Regions from separate parts of the Rhizobium sp. PAMB 3174 genome, predicted to be linked through region 2. Evidence: riboswitches for the same ligand, from Rfam matches in the RefSeq annotation. Region 2 holds a riboswitch; the other holds the start of a gene.
The links. Region 2 has a riboswitch for cobalamin ahead of ACU5AY_RS12190 (energy-coupling factor ABC transporter permease). Riboswitches for the same ligand answer to the same signal wherever they lie in the genome.
Positions count from the first base shown of each region.

Region 1: another riboswitch for cobalamin. It lies ahead of ACU5AY_RS06180 (CbtB domain-containing protein); the one in region 2 lies ahead of ACU5AY_RS12190 (energy-coupling factor ABC transporter permease).

Region 1 covers NZ_CM128608.1:1,293,275-1,300,416, forward strand. The annotation lists gene ACU5AY_RS06165 (ABC transporter substrate-binding protein) at 1-241, opposite strand, end outside; gene ACU5AY_RS06170 (cobyric acid synthase) at 911-2,371, shown strand; gene speB (agmatinase) at 2,593-3,558, opposite strand; cobalamin riboswitch at 3,713-4,083, shown strand; gene ACU5AY_RS06180 (CbtB domain-containing protein) at 4,134-4,307, shown strand; gene ACU5AY_RS06185 (CbtA family protein) at 4,326-5,078, shown strand; gene cobU (bifunctional adenosylcobinamide kinase/adenosylcobinamide-phosphate guanylyltransferase) at 5,075-5,602, shown strand; gene cobW (cobalamin biosynthesis protein CobW) at 5,607-6,680, shown strand; gene cobN (cobaltochelatase subunit CobN) at 6,850-7,142, shown strand, end outside.
Region 2 covers NZ_CM128608.1:2,526,503-2,533,644, reverse strand. The annotation lists gene ACU5AY_RS12210 (glycosyltransferase family 4 protein) at 1-832, opposite strand, end outside; gene ACU5AY_RS12205 (copper chaperone PCu(A)C) at 1,073-1,609, opposite strand; gene ACU5AY_RS12200 (helix-turn-helix domain-containing protein) at 1,663-2,367, opposite strand; gene ACU5AY_RS12195 (hypothetical protein) at 2,462-2,860, opposite strand; cobalamin riboswitch at 2,974-3,195, shown strand; gene ACU5AY_RS12190 (energy-coupling factor ABC transporter permease) at 3,244-3,924, shown strand; gene ACU5AY_RS12185 (NAD(P)/FAD-dependent oxidoreductase) at 4,107-5,324, shown strand; gene ACU5AY_RS12180 (PilZ domain-containing protein) at 5,527-5,745, shown strand; gene cysN (sulfate adenylyltransferase subunit CysN) at 6,076-7,142, opposite strand, start outside.

The sequences.
Region 1 (7,142 bases), 1.2 Mb from region 2:
CGACGTCCGGTTCGGCCTTTTCGTTCATCGAGGTGAATGTCGGGATGGTGTCGCCGGTGACCAGCGTGACGTTGCAGCCATAGCCCTTGTCGAGGATGATCTTGTCGATATTGGCGGCGACGCCCGCCGACGCCCAGTTCATTTCGGCAATCGAGACATCGCCGCATTCGGCAGCCTTCGCCGTTCCTGACAGGGCGCATGCCGCGCCGGCAAATGCGGCGGCGGTGATGATTGTCTTCATCGTCATTGGGGGCCTCCAACCTCCTGCAGTTCGTCTTTATCGGTCATGGGGGCCACTGCATGCCTCCCGACCCTTGGGGCAAATTCTTACGTTCACGTGCCCGCGTCCGATCGGTCGGCGAAGACGGTGAAAGATGGCGAAAAGGACGCCGGAAAATGGTCGCGCGCCCGTTCCCTAGGCGCATTTTCGACCTGCTCAATACGTAGGGTAGGTCATGTGGGCGATAAATCAACCGCGATGGCCTGCCTTGACTGACCACGGGCCGGGTCCGTCGCATGTCGGTTTGCTGCTGAAAAATAAAATTCATTTAAAAACATATACTTGTATCAATTCTGGTGCGAATGGGACCTTTAAATTGTCATATGGGGTTTTTGGCAATTCGCCGCTAACGCTCCGGTAACGAACTGCCGATATAACTCCATTTCAGCGGCTCAAACCGCTCCAAGTCTCCGGATCGGGTATTGCGTACCGGAGATTGAACGGCTTTAGTTTTGAAGTACGTGCCGTCACTGTTGCCGAAGAGCCGCGCGTCCCCTTTGGGGATTGCGCGGCCTTGGCTTTTCTGGCCCGGCCATGTCGCTCCTCCCTTCATCTTTTACGCATTGGGCAATTGCAATTGCCCGCGATCGCTTTATCCCTTTCTGCCTTTGACGGAGGGATGAAGCGACCATGGCGAAAGCGATCATGCTGCAGGGAACGGGATCGGACGTCGGCAAGACGGTCCTTGTCGCGGGCCTCTGCCGGATTGCCGCCAACCGGGGCCTGAAGGTCCGCCCGTTCAAGCCGCAGAACATGTCGAACAATGCCGCCGTTTCCGACGACGGCGGCGAAATCGGTCGGGCGCAATGGCTGCAGGCGATGGCGGCGAGGGTGCCGTCGTCCGTCCACATGAACCCGGTGCTGCTGAAGCCGCAATCGGATGTCGGCAGCCAGATCATCCTGCAGGGCCGGGTGTTCGGCCAGGCGAAAGGGCGCGATTACCAGCGGCTGAAGCCGCAGCTTCTCGACGCGGTTCTGGAGAGCTTCCGGATTACCGGCGAGGGCGCCGACCTCGTCATCGTCGAGGGGGCTGGTTCGCCTGCGGAAATCAACCTCAGGGCCGGCGACATCGCCAATATGGGTTTTGCGACGCGGGCGAATGTGCCGGTGGTGCTGGTCGGCGATATCGACCGGGGCGGGGTGATCGCCTCGCTGGTCGGCTCGCATGCCATCTTGCCGGAAGAAGACCGGGCGATGATCGCTGGCTACATAATCAACAAGTTTCGCGGCGACGTATCACTCTTCGGTGACGGCATTACCGCGATCGGGGAATTTACAGGCTGGCCGTGCTTCGGCGTGGTGCCGTGGCTGAAGTCGGCGGCGCGCCTGCCGGCGGAAGATTCCGTCGTGCTGGAGCGGCTGGCGCGGCATGGGACGGGCGCGTTGAAAGTGGCCGTGCCGGTCCTGTCGCGCATCGCCAATTTCGACGATCTGGACCCGCTGGCCGCGGAAGACGATGTCGAGTTGGTCTTCGTCAGGTCGGGCGAACGCATTCCCGACGACGCGGGCCTGGTCGTGATTCCCGGTTCGAAGTCCACGATCGGTGACCTTGCGGATTTTCGCGCGCAAGGCTGGGACGCAGACATCGTCCGCCACCATCGACGTGGCGGACGGGTGATCGGCATTTGCGGCGGCTACCAGATGCTGGGGACAATGGTTTTCGATCCGGACGGGATCGAGGGAGACGTGCGCGCGGCGCCGGGCCTCGGTCTTCTCGACGTCGAAACGGTGATGGCGCCGGAGAAGACCGTGCGCAATTCGTCGGCCTGGTCGACGGAGTATGATGCGCCACTCGCAGGTTACGAAATCCACCTCGGGGAAACGAAGGGACCGGACTGCGCCCGGGTGCCGGTGACAATCGACGGCCGGCCGGACGGGGCCATGTCGGCGGACGGCAAGGTGATGGGGACCTATCTGCATGGCCTCTTTTCCAGCGACGCCTACCGCGCCGGCCTGCTGTCGAGCTTCGGGCTTTCGGGCGAACGCACGAACTATGCCGCCAGCGTCGACGCGGCGCTCGACGAGGTGGCGGCGGAGCTGGAGGCGGTCCTGGACAAGGACTGGCTCGATGGGGTGATGCGGGTTGGGTGACGCGGGCGAGTGACATCGCGAACCCCCACTCTTGGAATTTCTAACACTTAGCTGGCGCTAAGATGTTGAAGTTCCATTCTCCCCCGCCAAGGGGGAGATGGGGGCGTTCCGCATACGCTGTGCCCAACCTCTACCCTTGCGGGAGAGGAAGAAAAATCAGCGTCTTAGCATTAGCTAAGTGCTAGATTTTTCAGGTGAGGGGATCGCTATTGGGCGCAACGTCACTCACCAGCCCTCAACTTCCGGAAATGAAAGATCCGGCCGATGGTGTTCAACAACACCTGCGCCGCCAGGATCGCCGTGGTGCCGGTGTGGTCGTAGTCGGGTGCGACCTCGACGAGGTCGATGCCGACGACGTTGCCGCGCTCGGCGAGGCCGGCGATGATGTCGAGCACCTCGTAGTAGAGGAAGCCGCCGTGACTTGGCGTGCCGGTGCCGGGCGCGATCGACGGGTCGAAACCGTCGATGTCGATCGTCAGATAATAGTTCACGCCCGCCGGAATGCGCTCAAGCAGGGCCTCGGTTCCGAGCCTGCGCGCGCCGCGCACGGTGATGATGTCCGAGCCCATCGAGATCGCCGTCTCGTATCCTTCCTTCGCGGTCGAGGACACGTTGCGGATGCCGATCTGGGAGAGGCCGGTGACATAGTCCTTTTCAGCCGCGCGGCGCATCGGGTTGCCGTGACCGTTGCGCACGCCATGCCGCTCGTCGACGAAGTCGAGATGGGCGTCGATCTGCACGAGATGGATCGGCCCCTGATCGGAAAAGGCATTGATGCAGGGGATGTTGATCGAATGATCGCCACCCAGCACCATGGGCAGCGCGCCGGCGGCGAGGATGGCGCGCACGCCCTTCTCGATGTTGGCGTGGCTCATCTCGGTATTGGTATGGATGATGTCCGCGTCACCGATGTCGACGATCGTCACGTCGTCGAGATAGGTGACGCCGTCGTCGTGATCGTATGCGCCGGCATGACCAAAGGAAAACAGCGTCGAAGCCTCGCGGATCGCCCGCGGTCCGAACCGCGCGCCGGCCCGCCATTGCGTGCCGAAGTCGAAGGGGGCGCCCATGACGGCGACATCGGCGGCAATCTTCGACCAGTCCGGCTCGTAGGGACGCTTGCCGAAGGTGGAAATGCCGACGAAGGGCAGGTTCAACCGTCCGGTCTCATAGCTGTTTTCCGTCATGCGCGGTCCTTTGCGGTCTTGGGGTCTTCCCACAGGGAAGGTTGCACCGGATTGGCGGTCGGGCAAGCGGGATTTGAGGCTTTCCTTCAATCCGCGGTCAGAGAACAGTCTCTGTCGCTTCCACGCAATTGACAGGCGGCAAGGGAATCCATAATCATCTGCAATTACGGATGGTTCCCGAACGGCAATCGCCAATCGGGATCAAAAGGGAATGTGACGGGACGGACCCAAGCAGGGCGTTCCAATCGCAGCCGACCCCGCGACTGTAGAGTGGCGAGGGTCTTCCGTTCCACCGAAGGGCCGCACTGCCGGCTGTCTGCGCTATCGGCAGACGGGCAGGAAAGATCTTCGGCGGAAAAAGCCACTGGAGTGGCAGTCGCGTGAACCGGGGTTGGACGCCTCTATTGTCTACGAATCGTCCGCCTTTCGCGATCTGCCATCAAACTCCGGGAAGGCGAGGGAGACCTGCTGGCAGAAATGCCTGAAACCGCGAGCCAGGAGACCTGCCATATCGTGCCGGGCATTCGCCCAAACCTCGGAGGAGGCTCCTCCAGTATGCCAGCACGGAGGTTGTCATGGCTACGATCGCATCTTCTTCTACCCTCTCGGTTTCCGACCGCCAGAAGGCCGGTTTCATCGCGCTGCTTCTCGGCGCGTTCCTGGTGTTCGGCGTCGGTCTCGCGCATTCGGCGGTTCTGCACGATACCGCCCATGACGTGCGCCACTCCTATGGCTTTCCCTGCCACTAAGGACGAAGGTCACCTGTCATGATTGTCAAATATCTCCTGGCCGCTCTGGTGGCCGGGCTTGTTGCCGGTGGTGTGATGACCGTCGCGCAGCAGGTCAAAGTCGTGCCTCTTATTCTTCACGCAGAGGAATATGAAGGCGGAGCGTCCGAGCACGAGCATTCCGCAAAGGCTGAGAACTCGACATTCGGCGAACTCGCCGGATCGCTTTTCCTGCCGTCTGCAGCTTTCGCGCATGGCGCGGAAGACGATGGCCACGACGAGAGCGGCATGCTCTTCGGCGTCAGCCGTTTTGGCGGCACTCTGATGGCCAACCTTGTGGCCGGTGCCGGTTTTGCCTTGCTGCTTGCCGGCATCAGTCTTGTCTCCGGCCGCGACATCACGCTTGCGAACGGCATCTTCTGGGGCGCCTGCGCCTGGCTGGCCGTTCACCTGCTGCCGTCCCTCGGCCTGCCGCCGGAACTGCCGGGGTTCCCTGCCGCCGATCTCGACGCCCGCCAGATCTGGTGGCTGAGCGCGGTGGTGCTTTCGGGTGCCGGCATCTGGCTTCTGGCCCTGCGTGAAGAGGCCTGGGCCAAGGTTCTCGGCCTCGTGCTGATCGCCGCGCCGCATCTCTGGGGCGCGCCGCAACCCGAAAGCATCGACAGCAACGTCCCGGCGATCCTCGCCGCCGAGTTCGCTGTCGCGGCACTGGCGACGACGCTGGTCTTCTGGCTGGTGCTTGGCCTGCTGATGGGCCTTGCCAACCGCAAGATCGCCGGAGCTGCCGCATGACGACGACACCGCCCGGCGCCGTCCTGGTGCTGGGCGGCGCCCGTTCGGGCAAGTCGCGGTTCGCCGAGGGGCTTGCCCGACAGTCCGGCCTCGACCGGCATTATCTGGCGACGGGCCAAGCCTATGACGACGAGATGCGTGACCGCATCGCGCGCCACAAGCAGGAGCGAGCCGGTGACGGCTGGACGACGCATGAGGAGCCGGTCGATCTCATCGGTAGCCTGCGCTCGGTCGATGATCCGGGGCGTGTTATTCTCGTCGATTGCCTGACGCTCTGGGTCTCGAACCTGATGATGGCGGCGGCCGATATCGATGCCGCCTCGCGCGCGCTGGCCGACTACCTGCCGCAGGCGAGGAGCCGGATCATCCTGGTGTCGAACGAGGTCGGCCTCGGCATCGTGCCGGAGAACGCCATGGCGCGGGCCTTTCGCGATCACGCCGGCAGGCTCCACCAGATGGCCGCGGAGACAGCGGCCGAAGTCTATTTTATCGCGGCGGGATTGCCGCTGAAAATGAAGGGTTAGGATCATGATGAAGGAAAAAATCCCGGCAACGGTGATCACCGGCTTTCTCGGCGCCGGCAAGACGACGATGATCCGCAACATGCTGATGAATGCCAATGGCCGAAAGATCGCGCTGATCATCAACGAATTCGGCGATCTCGGCGTCGATGGCGAGGTGCTGAAGGGCTGCGGGGCGGAAAACTGCACCGAGGACGACATCGTCGAGCTCAACAATGGTTGCATCTGCTGCACCGTCGCAGACGATTTCATTCCGGCGATGACGAAGCTTCTGGAGCGCAAGAACCGCCCCGATCACATCGTCATCGAGACCTCCGGCCTGGCGCTGCCGCAGCCGCTGGTCGCCGCCTTCAACTGGCCGGACATCAAGACGCAGGTCACGGTCGACGGCGTCGTGACCGTGGTCGACAGCGCCGCGGTCGCCGCCGGCCGCTTCGCCGACGATCACGACAAGGTTGACGCACTGCGCGTGCAGGACGACAACCTGGATCACGAGAGCCCGCTGGAAGAACTGTTCGAGGACCAGCTGACCGCCGCCGACCTGATCATCCTCAACAAGGCAGATCTGCTCGACGCTGCCGGTATCGCCATGGTGCGCGAGACGGTGACCAACGCGATTTCGCGCAAGCCGAAAATGGTGGAGGCGCGCGGCGGCGAGGTGCCGTCTGCCGTGCTGCTCGGCATCGGCGCGGGCACGGAGGACGACATCGTCAACCGCAAGTCCCACCATGAACTGGAGCATGAGGCGCTGCATGCTTCCGGCGAGGAACACGATCATCATCACGATCATGACGAGTTCGAAAGCTTCGTCGTCGAGCTGGGCGCGCTTGCCGATCCGGCCGCCTTCGTCGAGAAGCTGAAAGACGTCATCGATGCGCATGACGTGCTGCGGCTGAAGGGCTTCGTCGAAGTGCCCGGCAAGGCCATGCGCCTCGTCATCCAGGCCGTCGGAAGCCGGATCGAGCATTATTTCGACCGGCCGTGGAAGCCGGGCGAGACCAAGGGCTCGCGCCTCGTGGTGATCGGTCTTCACGAAATCGACGAGGATGCCGTGCGTGCTGCCATCGCCGCCGCGGCATAAGAGAATGGCAAAGCCGTTGAGCGCGCCTGACACTTGCCCCTCACCCCAGCCCTCTCCCCGCAAACGGGGAGAGGGGGCCTGGGCGGCGCCGAGTTTGCCCTTCTCCCCGTTCGAACGGGGAGAAGGTGCCGGCAGGCGGATGAGGGGCAGGAGCCTGAAGGACTGAAACATGCACCTGCTGCTCGCCCAGAAAGGCTCGATTGCCGATAGCGAAGAGGCAATCGATCTCGGCCAGTCGCCGGGCGATATCCTCTTCCTGTCCGCCGCCGACACGGAACTGGCCGCGATCGCCGGCGCGCATCGGCGCGGCAGCGGCGGGCCAAGCCTGAGGCTTGCCAGCCTCATGAGCCTCAAGCACCCGATGTCGGTCGACACCTATGTCGAGCGCACGGCGCGGCATGCCAGGCTGATCGTGGTGAGGGCGCTCGGCGGGGCGAGCTATTTCCAATATGCGATCGAGGC
Region 2 (7,142 bases):
TGGGGTAGATCATCTCCATGTCGCGGCGCTCGCCGGCAAAGACGATCCGCGCCGCCGTGCGAACGGCCATGTCTCTGTAGGAGTCGCCGTTTTCCGAGCCGACCACGAGCAGCCACAGATTGCTATCCGTCATCTTCTCCATCGCCGAGATGACGAAGGCGAGGCCCTTTCTGTTGTATTCGTGGCCCACGAAGAGCAGAAGCCGTGCGTCCGCCGGTATTCCGAATTCGGCCCGCATGGTCTCGCGGTTGCCAATGTTCGGGTTGAAACGGGACAGGTCGACACCGTTGGGAATGACCTTGATGCGCGCTTCCGGCACATTGTAGTGCGCGATCAGTTCCTGCTTCACGCGCTCCGAAACCGCGACATAGCGCTTGAAGCGCAGGCCGCCGATCATGATGCGGTCGCGCACCGCCACCCAGGCGTGCAGCGGGTTGAAGAGCCACGCCACTTGCCCGGCGCGCCGCTTTTCTCTCAGGCTTTCGGCGTTGACGGCGTGAATGACGACGATATCGCCGACGAGACTGTCACCATGGCTGATGATGATCGAGTTGTCCTTGGCCAATTCGGCGAACTTCGAGGCAATGGCAAATATCGGCACGACGATCATCCGGCCGACATATTTCATGGCGCCGCGTTTGGGGACGCGGGAAAGCCAGCGCACCAGCGGCCTTATCTTCACGCTTGACGGCGTGTCATTGGCATAGGTGGAGCAGACGACGGAATTGGGTTGGCCGAGGCGGCCGAGCGCAAGAGCAAGGTCCCAGGCGACGCGTTCCACGCCACCGACAGTACTGAATTCCTGAATGATCTGTGCGACCTCAAATTCCATGCCCAACTCCAAGACAAACCGTCCCAAAAAGCGCCGGAGGTCGATTAAGGTGTAAGACGCAGCACAGTATGTCCCGTTTTGGGATGTTTCATCCCGGAACACTTTGATATCATAAACTAAATTTAAAGGATGTGAATGGGAAGGCGGCGCTCCCGGACATTAAATTTTCGTTAGGAACGGACGGGTGCGACAGCCGCCAATCCGCTCGGCGGCCGTCGTTTCCGAAGGAATTATCGAGGCTTAGTTGCCCATCTTCGGCATGGCGTCGTGGTTCATGCCGTCCATCGACTTCATATCCATGCCCTTCATGTCGCCGCCATCGTTGCCGCTGGCATTGCCGACTGCGAACTCGACGTCGACGGAGCCGGCCTTTTCGAAGACCAGCGTCGCCTTGACCATGTCGCCCTCCTTGAACGGCTTTTTGACATCCATGAACATCACATGCAGGCCGCCCTTCTTCAGTTCAACGGTCTTGCCGGCCGGGATGGCGATGCCGTCCGGCAGCTCGCGCATCTTCATGACGTTGTTTTCGACCGACATCTCATGCATCTGCACGTTGTCGGACCGGTCGGATTTGATCGCCACCAGCCGGTCGTCCGTGCTGCCGTGATTGATGATCTTCAGATAGCCGCCGCCAACCTTGGCGCCGGGGATCATGGCGCGCGAGTTGGGATGGATGATCTCGAGATCTCCGACCTTGAACTCATGCCCCCAGGCCAGCGGCGCCGTCATGAGCGCGACGATGAGCGTGAGCATACGGATTGTCGTGGTTTGCATGGTGTTTCCTTTTCCTGGATGTTTTGGGTTGAATTGGCTGAAAGCGTGGTTGGTCAGGTGAGGAGCTGCGTTCGCGGCGCAGCCTCGTCGTCGACCGCGCCGGCGATGGCGGCGATCCGCTTGCGGTCTTTGATGGTCACGAGTTCCGGGGTGGAGAAATCGATGAGCCCGGCGCGCTTGAAGCCGTTCAGGTTGCGGCTGACGGTTTCCAGCGTCAGGCCAAGCCAGTCGGCGAGGTCAACCCGCTTGAGGTAGAGGCGAAACGTGCCGGCGGCGGGACGGGCGCCATGGCCACGGCGTCCGAACTGACCGGCGAGATCGAGGATCGCCAAGGCGACCCGCTCCTGCGCCGTCCGGCGGCCGAGCAGGGTGATGTGGTCCTGCAGCCTTTGCGTGAACTCCACGAGCGCCCTGGCTTGGCCGCCGCCGTCGCGTCCATCCTCTGCGATGGTCTCGATCCGGGTGAAGGCGAGCGCCTCGGCGTGACAGCCGAGCTGGTCGGTGACGCCCTTTCCGAACACGCGGCCGGGGCCGAGAATGTCGAGTATCTGGCGGCGTCCGTCCTGCAGGGTCTGGTGCAGCGCCACGCAGCCTTCGCGGATGACGAGGAGTGCCCGTCTTCCCTTGCGTTCGATGGTGATCGCTGACCCGGCTTCGAAGCGGTTGAATGTTTGTGAGTATACGGCGACAAGCGGCCTTTGCGGCCCGTTCGCCGATCGGGCGGACGCGTTCGGGTCCGCGGTGATCCTCTGTAACATGATGTGTCGATCCGGCATGGGCGCCGGCAGAAGCCGTCAGGAGACGGAAGTCCGGCGCGAACTGTGAAAGCGGCCGCGCCAAGGCGGCTGCGGTTCAGACAGAAATGCCGGAAAGGGGAGGGGCGCGCGGTGATGCGTTGGGCGGGAAAAGCTGGCGGTAGAAGGCTTCCCGATAGGCGGGCAGCCGCTCGGTTCCGCTTATACGGACCTGCGGACCGCCGACGGAGGGCGGGACCACGAGCATTGATCCGGCGCTGATGCGGCACGCCTCGCAGCCATGGTCGTGCACATGCTTCTTGCCACCGGCCTCGTCGTCGAGGGCGCTGTCGCAGATGAACGGAATGGTGCCGTCCGGCAGCGCATAGGCGGCCAGTTCGGAGGCGGGTATCTGAGAGGCAAGTACGGGGGATTTATGCGCGAAGCCGATGGCGAACACGGCCAGCGCACACAGAATGTGCAACAGGTTCCTGATCGTCCCGATCCGCCGTTTCATCGATGCCCCACTCGAAAGACGGGCATCGAATATCACCCGGCCTTCGAAATGACAATGCGGCAATTTGGGCGTGCATTTCTGCCTGTCGAGAGTTGAATCGGAAAAATCCCTGCTCTACGACTGGCGGCGATGGTTCCGCCATCTCCCCGAAACAGGGACGGCGGATGAAAAGGGAACATGGTGAGGCGTACCCATCAGGGACCGAGACCATGGCTGCCCCCGCAACTGTGAGCGGCGAATGACGCCTTGATGCCACTGGCTTTGAAGAGAAGTCGGGAAGGCAGGCCGAATGAAGACCCGCGAGCCAGGAGACCTGCCATCATCGCCGGGCATTTCGCCCATTCTCATCACTTGCCGCGCGGTGGGCGCGGAAAGGAGTCAACATGCATATCGAACCCGGCGTCGTCGACGGCGCCAAGATCGTTCTTTCCTACGCAACGGCAGCCGGAGCCCTCGGGCTTGGCCTCAAGATGGCGGTCGACACCGTCCGTCACGATGGCGGCGTCGCAGCGCTTGCCATGCGCAGCACGGTCACGACCGCGCTGGTCTTTTCCTTCTTCCAGGTCCTTCCGCATCATGCGGTCGGCGTTTCCGAGGTGCACCTGATCCTCGGCTCGACGCTGCTGTTGATGTTCGGGGCGGGGCCGGCGGCGATCGGCCTGGCGCTGGGGCTCTTGATCCAGGGCGTCTTCTTCGCGCCCTTCGACCTGCCACAATACGGCATGAACGTCACCACGCTGCTCGTGCCGCTCTGGGCCATCAGCGCGGTCGCGCGCCGCATCATTCCTGCCCGCACGGCCTATGTCGACGTGACCTACAAGCAGGCGCTGGCGCTTTCGACCACCTATCAGGGCGGCATCGTTGCCTGGGTCGCCTTCTGGGCGCTCTACGGCCAGGGCTTCGGTGCTCAGAACCTTGCCGCCGTCGGTTCGTTCGGCGTCGCCTATATGAGTGTCGTGCTCATCGAGCCGCTGATCGACCTCGCCGTGCTTGCCGCCGCCAAGTCCTTCAACAAGGCAAGCCGCGGCCCGCTTTTCGCGCGTCGCCTGCATCAGGCCGGCTGATCCCGGTCCGACGAAACCGGAAGGGCGCGGACTGTGGACTGCGCCTTTCCCTCTTCGAAGGCCCGGGCTTCACGCCAGAGACACGCGCGTTTGATGGCCGGCCCCTTGGCGTTCGGGCGGCGATGCGCTAGACCTTCATCTTGGTAAATTCGTTTCTATACTAACGATATGTGGAGGGTGCCATGGCTGGCAGGCTGGTGATCGTCGGGGCAGGGCAGGCGGGCTTCGCGCTGGCGGCCAAGTTGAGGGCCCTGAAGGACGAACGTCCGATCACGATCCTCGGCGCCGAGGCGAGCCTTCCCTACCAGCGCCCGCCGCTGTCCAAGAAATATCTTCTCGGCGAGATGACCTTCGACCGCCTGCTGTTCCGGCCGGAAAGCTGGTTCGCCGACAACAACGTCGACATCCGCCTGTCTGCCTGGGTTGAGGAGATCGACCGGGCCGCGAAGACTGTCCGCCTGCAGGACGGCACGCGGGTCGAATACGAGACGCTGGCGCTTGCCACCGGCGCCACGCCGCGCAAGCTGCCGGAAGCGATTGGCGGCGAGCTCGCCGGCGTCTTCACCGTCCGCGACAAGGATGATTGCGACCGGCTTGCGGAGGCGATGACGCCCCGCCGCCGGCTGCTCGTCATCGGCGGCGGCTACATCGGCCTGGAGGCGGCAGCCGTCGCCCGCAAGCTCGGCCTCGAGGTCACCGTCATCGAAATGGCGGACCGCATCCTCAAGCGCGTCGCGGCGAAGGAAACCGCCGACATCATGCGCGCCGTCCACGAAAGCCACGGCGTCGTCATTCGCGAGGAAACCGGCCTGCATCGCCTGATCGGCGAGGACGGCAAGGTAACCGGCGCCGAACTCTCGGACGGCTCCACCATTCCCGTCGATCTCGTCGTCGTCGGCATCGGCGTCACGCCCAACGATCGCGCCGCCGCGATGGCTGGTCTTGCCGTCGCCAACGGGATCGTCGTGGATGCGCACTGCCGGACCTCCGATCCGTCCATCTACGCCATGGGCGACTGCGTGGTCTTTCCATGGCAGGGCGAGGAGATCCGCCTCGAAAGCGTCCAGAACGCCGTCGACCAGGCCGAGGCCGCCGCGGCCGTCATGGCCGGCGGCGATGCGGCATACGACCCGAAACCATGGTTCTGGTCGGACCAGTACGACGTCAAGCTGCAGATCGCCGGCTTCAACAGGGGCTACGACGAAACCCTGCTGCGCCCCGGCCAACGGGAAGGCGCCGCTTCCGTCTGGTATTTCCGCGATGGACGCCTGATCGCCGTCGACGCGATCAACGATGCCAAGGCCTATGTGACCGGCAAGAAGATGCTGGAGAGCGGCATCAACCCGGACAAGAGCGTGCTCGCCGATCCGGCCTCGGACCTGAAGGCATTGCTGGGCTGAGGCCTCGGCCCGCGTCTTGTGTCCCGATTTGCGACTTTGACCCCGCCATTTTGCGGCAAATGCGGGTATCGTTAAAACCATGCAGCCCCTGTTTGCAGATCTTTAAGGTATCGAGACTTAAATCATTGGCATTCAATGACATGACGTCAGGAACGGGCAAATGGAAAGCGGGAACACAGAAGAAAGACGCAGGGAGCACCGGATGCGGTCGCTCAAGGCGGGACGCATCGTTTTCAATCACGAATACAGCACCATCAACTGCACGGTGCGCAACATGTCGGCAACGGGCGCCAAGCTGCTCGTCGAAAACGCAATGCAGATCCCCGAGACGTTCGAACTCGTCTTATCCGACGACACCCGGCATGCCTGCGAGATCAAGTGGCGCAAGCTGAAGGAAATCGGCGTCGCATTCGTCTCCTGAGATCGCCTCGCAATTTTTCCTAAAAAATATCGTCAAGCAAGGAACCAACGGCCGATCGGCGCGTTTTCCCACCGAACTCGAAAGAGAACGGGAAAGGAAACAACGTGATCCGCGCTTTAATACTTTGGCTCTTGGGCGTGCCCTTCGTGGTCGTTCTGCTGATTTGGTATTTCTTCTTCTAGGAGAGACGCGGATTGATAAAGGTCCCCGTCAGGAAGCGGATCTGCCATGTCGCCCCCCCCTCCGCCCCGGCAGATTCTGTTCCTGAAATGAAAACCCCGCAGACATGATGTCTGCGGGGTTTTCTTCATGCTTGGGAGGCAATTTCGCTCAGTCGAGCTTGTCGAGAATTTCGGCCGCCTTGCCGGCGCTGACGCGGCGGATTTCGGCCTCGTCGCGGCGGTTGGCGAAAATCTCGGTCGCCATCAGCTGGTCGGCGAGATCGGTCGGCAGCGACAGCAGCACGCGGGCATCCGCGGCATTGATGCCGGAAAGGTCCGAACGCTTCGCCGTGATCATGCCGCCGGCCACCGTGTTGTTGGTGTCCGGGTCGATCAGGATGAAGGCGCCCGTGAAGCGGTTCTGCTCGTAGGGGTCGAAGATCGCCGCCTCGTCGAAGGAGAGGTGCACCTTGCCTATGGCGTTCATCGTGAAGGCTTCGTCGGTCTGCTCCCACTTGCCGGACTTCAGGTCCAGACGGCTGACCGGCTGGACCTGCACGCGCTGGCGGCGCGAACCGGACTTCAGCCAGTAGCGCTTGCCGGGCTGGATGCCGTCCGGCTGCAGCGCGACGATCTGCGCGTCGAAGGAAAGGCCCGTCTGCGGCTGGCTGTCGAGCGAAACGATCATGTCGCCGCGCGCGACGTCGACCTGCCGGTCGAGGACGAGCGTGATGGCATCGCCGGCAACGGCGGCGTTGCGCACGAGGTCGAAGGTGACGATCTGCTTGACGTTGGCGATCATGCCCGACGGCAGGATGGCGACGCTGTCGCCCGGCTTGACCGCGCCGCCGGCGACCGTGCCCTGATAGCCACGGAAGCTTTCGCCCGGACGCGACACGCGCTGCACCGGCAGGCGGAAGCCGACGGTCTGCGCGGAGCGGACGGTGGCGAGTTCCAGCGTTTCGGCGAGCGTCGGGCCGTCATACCAGGGCATGGACGCCTTGCCGTCATAGACGACGTTCTCGCCTTTGAGCGCCGACATCGGAATGGCGGTCACCTGCTTGACGCCGAGCGACAGGGCGAGCTCGCGGAATTCGTGCGCGATGCGCTCATAGCCGGCCTTGTCGTAGCCGGTGAGGTCGATCTTGTTGACGGCGAGCACGAACTGGCGGATGCCCATCAGCGTCGCGATCGTGGCGTGCCGGCGGGTCTGTTCCAGGATGCCGGTGCGGGCAT